2 linked regions of the Roseiconus lacunae genome follow. Each later gene encodes a partner of the first gene's protein in a complex. Links are inferred from orthologs where the notes say so. Each region holds a gene or a part of one and is shown on either strand. Other genes may lie near its edges.

What was found.
Region 2: the proteins of FYC48_RS08925 (region 1) and lpdA are in contact, whole or in part, in a crystal structure (PDB 1EBD), measured with the Geobacillus stearothermophilus proteins. The link is inferred for Roseiconus lacunae from one-to-one orthologs. Residues at the interface, in WP_033016211.1 of Geobacillus stearothermophilus: Ile130, Ala131, Met132, Pro133, Arg136, Arg140, Glu141, Asn155, Arg157; in WP_049624544.1 of Geobacillus stearothermophilus: Pro340, Ser341, Asp344, Tyr345, Arg403, Asp406, Val408, Glu431, Ala432, Gly433, Asp438.

Annotation. Positions count from the first base shown.
Region 1 is NZ_VSZO01000005.1:102,717-106,036, forward strand. Bases 116-3,114 are described here. They hold FYC48_RS08925 (2-oxo acid dehydrogenase subunit E2), read left to right. Parts: upstream 116-891; coding sequence 892-2,337; downstream 2,338-3,114. Other genes in these bases: aceE (pyruvate dehydrogenase (acetyl-transferring), homodimeric type), read left to right, coding at 116-766; FYC48_RS08930 (MotA/TolQ/ExbB proton channel family protein), read left to right, coding at 2,831-3,114. Also shown: more of aceE, read left to right, coding at 1-115; more of FYC48_RS08930, read left to right, coding at 3,115-3,320.
Region 2 is NZ_VSZO01000017.1:26,580-29,836, reverse strand. What follows is about bases 306-3,241. They hold lpdA (dihydrolipoyl dehydrogenase), read left to right. Parts: upstream 306-1,021; coding sequence 1,022-2,461; downstream 2,462-3,241. Other genes in these bases: miaB (tRNA (N6-isopentenyl adenosine(37)-C2)-methylthiotransferase MiaB), read left to right, coding at 2,469-3,241; rpsD (30S ribosomal protein S4), read left to right, coding at 306-809. Outside these bases: more of rpsD, read left to right, coding at 201-305; more of miaB, read left to right, coding at 3,242-3,257. UniProt on the Escherichia coli protein: Lipoamide dehydrogenase is a component of the glycine cleavage system as well as of the alpha-ketoacid dehydrogenase complexes.

The sequences.
Region 1 (3,320 bases):
CGGCGAAGGTCTCCAGCACCAGGACGGGCACAGCTTGCTCAATGCGATCGCGTTTCCGACGGTTCGCTCCTACGATCCGGCCTTCGCTTACGAAGCCGTTGTCGTCGTCCAGCACGGCCTGAAGAAGATGTACGCCGAAGGTGACACGTGCATTTACTACCTGATGTCCGAGAACGAGGCTTACGAGCACCCGGAGATGCCGGCCGGCTGCGAAGAGGGCATCGTCAAAGGGATGTACAAGTACCAAAGCCGCGATGTCGATAGCCCCAAAGCTCGCGTGCAGTTGTTCGGCAGCGGTGCGATCCTGAACTGTGTTCTCAAGGCTCAAGAAATCTTGGCCGAACAGTACGGCATCGCCAGCGATGCCTGGAGCGTGACCAGTTACACCGAACTGCGTCGTGAGGCGGCCGCATGCCAACGCTGGAACATGCTGCACCCCACCGAAACACCACGCAAAAGCTACTTGGAAGAATGCGTCGAAGGTGTCGAGGGTCCCTTCATCTCGGCGAGCGACTACGTTCGTGCACTCGGCGAACAACTGACGCCTTGGATGCCAGGTGACTACTTCGTCCTCGGTACCGACGGCATGGGCCGCAGCGAAACCCGCGAGGCACTGCGTCGACACTTCGAAGTTGACGCCGAGTCGATCGTGATCGCGACCCTCAGCCGACTTTCCAAGGCTGGCGTTTTCGGCCCCGAAGATGTCCAAAAGGCGATCGAAGACCTCGGGTACAATCCCGACAAAGTCGATCCGTACTATGCATAACCAGTCGGAATACCCCGACATTTCCCGTTTCATCGGTCGAGTCATCGAAGGGCTGCGTTTGGTTGCAACCCGGTGACTTGGACCGCAGGCGATTTTCCCGATCAAGCGTTAAAGAATTCACAACGATGGCAACCGAAGTTACCCTTCCCGAACTTGGCGATGGAATCGAATCCGGCGACGTCCTGGAAGTTTTCGTCTCCGTTGGCGACACGATCACCGAAGGCCAAGACATCGTCGAAATGGAAACGGACAAGGCGACCGTTCCCGTTCCCTCCTCGGTAGCCGGCAAGGTTTCCAAGATTGTGGTCAGCGAAGGTGACACCGTCGCGATCGGTGGCGTCTTGATCGAAGTCGAAGCCGGGTCGGGGGCCAGCACCCCAGCGCCGGAAAGCCCAGCCCCAGAAGCACCGGCGAAAGAACCCGAAGCGGCACCCGAGCCGAAACAAGAAGCGGCGCCCGCCCCAGAGCCGACCCCACAACCACCGGCACAGCAGTCACCAACGGTTCCTCAAACGCCTGCACCCGCGCCGCCACAACCTGCCGCGCCAGTCCAATCCGCACCCGCACCTCAATCGCCCGCACCCGCACCCGCACCGGCCTCCGGCGATGTGATCCCTGCCGGGCCTGCCGTGCGGCGTTTCGCTCGAGAAGTCGGCGTCGACTTGGGACGCGTTGCCGGAACCGGCGAAGGCGGACGCATCACGCGTGACGATGTTTTGTCGGCCGTTCGCTCGTCCAGCCAAGCCGCCGTCGCTCAGCCACCCGCTTCCGCCGGTCAGGCTGCTGCGTCGACTCCGCAGGCGGCCGCGCCGCAAGCCGGTGCCGCTTCGTCCCAATTGCCAGGCACGATCGCCAGTGACGATTACGGAACCGTCGGTGTGGAACGGATGAGCAAGATCCGGAAAACGATCAGCGACCAAATGCACAAAAGCTGGTCGAACGTTCCTCGTGTCACAAACTTTGATGACGCGGACATCACCGAACTGGAACGCTTGCGTCAGAGCAGCAAAGAAGACTATGCCGCCCAAGGGCTGAAGCTGACGTCGATGCCGTTCTTAATCAAAGCGGTCGCAACCGCTTTGAAGCACCACCCGTCGATCAACGCCACCGTCGATCGCGAGAACGAACAGATCATTTACAAAGACTATGTGAACGTCGGAATCGCGGTCGACACAGATCGCGGTCTGGTAGTTCCGGTGATGAAGAACGCGGATCAAATGAGCGTTCCAGGTATCACGCGTGCCCTCGCCGAGATGGCGGGCAAAGTCCGCAGCGGGCAGTTCCCTGTCAACGATCTTCGCGGTGGTTCGTTCACGATCAGTAACCTCGGCGCGATCGGCGGTCAGTACTCAACTCCGATCGTCAACGTTCCCGAAGTTGCAATTCTGTTGGTCGGACGCAGCCGCAAACTGCCCGTCGTGATGCCCGACGATAGCATCCAGCCTCGACTGATGATGCCGCTTTCGCTTTCTTATGATCACCGGCTTGTTGACGGTGGCACGGCGGCTCGTTTCCTCAATGACGTGATTGGCTACTTGGAAGCCCCCAGTCGGCTACTGCTCGCATTCTAGGGTTCTGATCAGATTCAGATTCAGCCAAATGGTCATTGCCGTGGCTTTCATGAATGCGCGACGACGATCGTGTGCCCTCCAACACCCATGACTAATGGGCGTTGGGTGGATTTTGGGCTGCGGCCATGAAACGTCCGATCATGCTTGAAGTGCGTCCGTATGCTGCGCCTCGATCGGAACCGCTTTCTCTCGTCCGCATCAATTCGTTGATCCAATCGGCGCAACCCTTCTGACCAGACGGGTGCCCCACGATCTGCTTGGTGATTCTGCCGATCGGACTGAATCTTCAACGCGGTTCGTTCAAACTAAGACGCGTTCAATCTCTTTTCCCTGGACGTAGTGCCCAGGTCGTTGGGAACGTCTGGTAAACTATTGTGTTCTAATGGCATCGAAGTCATCACAGTCAGGCGATGCGTGCGACCTAGTGATGACATCGGGCTTCTTCGGCCCCTCCCCATCAGCCCTTTCACTCATCTCTTCTGGAGCTTCGTTGATGATCAACGTTCATGGCCAAAGTCTGAAACTGCCCTTGCTGGCGATGATCTTGTTCGCCGGGATCACCATGATCGGAGCCACGGCGCCCTCCACTGTGATTGCACAAGACGACATCGATGCCGAATTCGGTGACGTCGCCGGTCCAGGGGAAGAGCCACCGGTCGACGAAGCTCCGGCCGATGACAATGCCGGACAAGCTCCCGCCGGTGAAGATGGTGGTGCAGGCGACGCGGCGGGTGGCGGTGCGGCGGACAGTGCCGAAGGCGATTCGTTACTCGGTTGGGTACTCGAATCACTCGGCTACACTTACATGATCGTGTTCCTGTTGCTTTCGGTCACGCTCGTATCGCTTTTTGTGATGAACATGTTGGCGGCCCGACGTGACACATTGTGTCCACAAGAACTGGTCGAGTCGTTCGAGGAAAAGCTCAACGCAAAACAGTTCCAAGAAGCTTATGACATGGCCCGCACCGACGAATCAGTTCTAG
Region 2 (3,257 bases), on another replicon or contig:
CTCTGCGGCCCCTCATTGAGATTTTGCGCGTGACCGCCACCGGATGAGTCGTCCGGTGCCCCATTGCCCCAGGTTGTGGCGGCGACAAAGGGACGGATCACGCCGCCTGCAGGTCCCCGATGCCGCCTTGGCATCCGGCCGATGGCATCCCCCTTTTACTGCCGTCATTTGATGACGGCGCTGGAGAATTTGGAAGAACAATGGCACGTTACACCGGACCAAAAGCACGCGTTAACCGCCGCCTCCAAACGTTGATCTATGAAACCGCCGGTGCGGCTCGGGCGCTCGATCGCCGCAACACACCTCCGGGGATGCACGTCCGTGGCCGCCGCCCGAGTAACTACGGTGCGGCACTGCAGGAAAAGCAAAAGATCAAGCACTATTATGGATTGGGCGAGCGTCAACTTCGCCGTTACTTTGACGCCGTTTCTCGCAAGTCGGGCAACACCGGTGAGTTGTTGTTGCTGATGTGCGAGCGTCGTCTCGATAACGTCGTCCGTCGCGTCGGCTTCACTAAGACCCGACCGCAAGCTCGTCAAGGAATCGCGCACGGTCACTTCTTGGTCAACGGCGTCAAGGTCGATAAGCCCAGTTACATCCTTCGGCCCGGTGACATCGTCGAAGTCCGCGGACGCGAAAATCTTCGTAACCTTTATCGTGGCGTGATCGCCAACTCGTCTCCGGACGCATTGGATTGGGTCACCTTCGACAGCGAAAACTTGAAAGCGACCATGCTCGGCCTGCCTGGCGCCAGCGACATCAGCCTGCCAGTCGACGCGAACTCCGTCGTCGAATTCTTGTCTCGCTAATTCCGATCGCGGCCATAGCGGTTCGCCGAAGGGTTCAAATGCCTCGGCGGCCGATGGGTGCGTTCATCGTGCGTTAAGCCGACGTGATGGTGGTTCAATTGCCGCCGTCATGTCGCACATTGTCGGGCGTGCAGGTCGGTATCATTCTGTACCGAGATTGATTGCGCCGAAACGCAACCGGATTTTGAAACTCGCGATTAACATAGAGAATCATGCATAGCCCTGTAGTTGTCTTGGGCGGTGGCCCGGGAGGATATGCGGCAGCCTTTCTGGCGGCCGATGAAGGTTTGGACGTCACGATCATCGAAGCCGAACCGCGATTGGGCGGCACGTGCCTGCTGCGTGGCTGTATCCCCAGCAAAGCCCTTTTGCACGTTGCCAAGGTGATCCAGGAAGTCGGCGAGCTGAAAGAGAAGTGGGGCGTCGAGTACGCCGGCGAACCGACGATCGATGTCGACAAAGTCCGCGCCCAAAAGGACCAAGTGATCAACAACCTGACCGGTGGCTTGGGTAACTTGGCCAAGCGTCGCAAGGTCAACGTGATCCAGGCACGTGGCAGCTTTGTTAACTCAACCACGTTATCGCTCGAAGGCGATCATGAGTCGATCCCCGAAGGCGGCCAGATCACTTTCGATCACTGTATCTTGGCGACCGGGAGTGTTCCCGCGATGCCTCCGGCGTTCAAAGTCAGCGATCGGGTGATGGACAGCACCGGCGCGCTGGCTTTGCAAGATATTCCCGAAACAATGCTGGTCGTCGGCGGCGGTTACATCGGCTTGGAAATGGGCAGCGTGTACGCCCAGTTGGGTTCCAAGGTCACGGTCGTCGAGCTGGCCAAAGACTTGCTTCCCGGTGCCGATCGTGATCTGGTCAAACCGCTGGCCAAACGGATCGATAAGCTCTGTGAAGGTCGCGTGCTAACGAACACCAAAGTCGGCTCGATGGCCGAAGTCGATGGCAAGGTCGAAGTCACCTTCGAAGGCCCGGGCCATTTTGGACATGAGCGTTTTGATCGTGTCCTGGTCAGCATCGGACGCCGGCCGGTCACGCGCGACATCGGCTTGGAGAACACGTCGGTGGTGGTCAACCAGCGTGGCTTCGTCGAAGTCGATTCTCAGCAGCGAACGGCTGACCCGCACATCCTAGCCATCGGTGACATCGCCGGTGACCCAATGCTGGCCCACAAAGCGACCCACGAGGGCCGTGTCGCGGCTGAAGTGATCGCGGGCAAGACATCGTCGTTCGACAAAAAGGCGATTCCCGCGGTCGTCTTTACCGACCCAGAAATCGCCTGGGCAGGTTTGACCGAAACCGAGGCGAAGCGGGACGGGATCAACGTCAGCGTTGAATCGTATCCTTGGGCGGCGAGCGGACGGGCACAGGCACTCGGGATCACCGAAGGCCTGACGAAGTGGTTGGTCGACCCGGAATCCGGCCGCGTCCTCGGATGCGGTATCGTCGGCAGCGGCGCCGGCGAGTTGATTGCCGAAGCGGTTTTGGCAATCGAGATGGGCTGTGAAGTTCATGACGTGACCGACAGTGTCCACCCTCACCCCACACTCAGCGAAACGCTGATGAATGCGGGCGAGGTTCACTTTGGGACGGCCACGGAAATCTACAAGCCCAAGAAGAACAAGGCCCCCGTTGGCTGAGTAAGCGATGACGCAACGCGTATACATCAAGACCGTCGGCTGCCAGATGAATGTTCTGGACAGCGAAATGGTGATCGCCGATTTGAAGCGACACGGCTACACCGTCGTTGACTCACCGGAGGAGGCCGACTGTGTCTTGTATAACACGTGCAGCGTCCGCGAGCATGCCGAGGAAAAGGTCTACAGCGCCCTCGGGAAGGTGCGTCAGTCCAAGGATTCACATCCGGGAAAGACCATCGGCGTGATGGGCTGCATGGCCCAAAAAGATCAGGAACTGATTTTTAAGCGAGCACCCTACGTTGACTTGGTCGTCGGCCCCGGGCAGTTGCACACCATCCCCGATTTGCTGGACAAGGTCCGCAACGGTGATGGTCGTCAAATGGCGATCTCGCTGAATCGTAAAGACGACAAGCAAGCCGTGGTCGCGCGGTCACACGAAACGTTTGATCCGTTGCGTGACCCGTCAATGCGTCCGACGCCATTCCAAGCTTATTTGCGAATCCAAATCGGCTGCGACAAGTTCTGTACGTATTGCGTCGTGCCAAACACACGGGGTCCCGAGCAGGGACGTCCGCCGAGCCAAATCGTTTCCGAAGCCGCCATTTTGGCCGAGCAAGGCTGTCGCGAAATCACGCTGCTCGGGCAGACCGTCAACAGCTACAAATACCGCGATGAAAACTCGACGACCGATATGTCGTCGCTGTTGGAGATGTTGCATGAAGTCGACGGCATCGATCGCATCAAGTTCGTGACGAATTATCCCAAGGACATGACGGAACGTTTGTTGGTCACGATT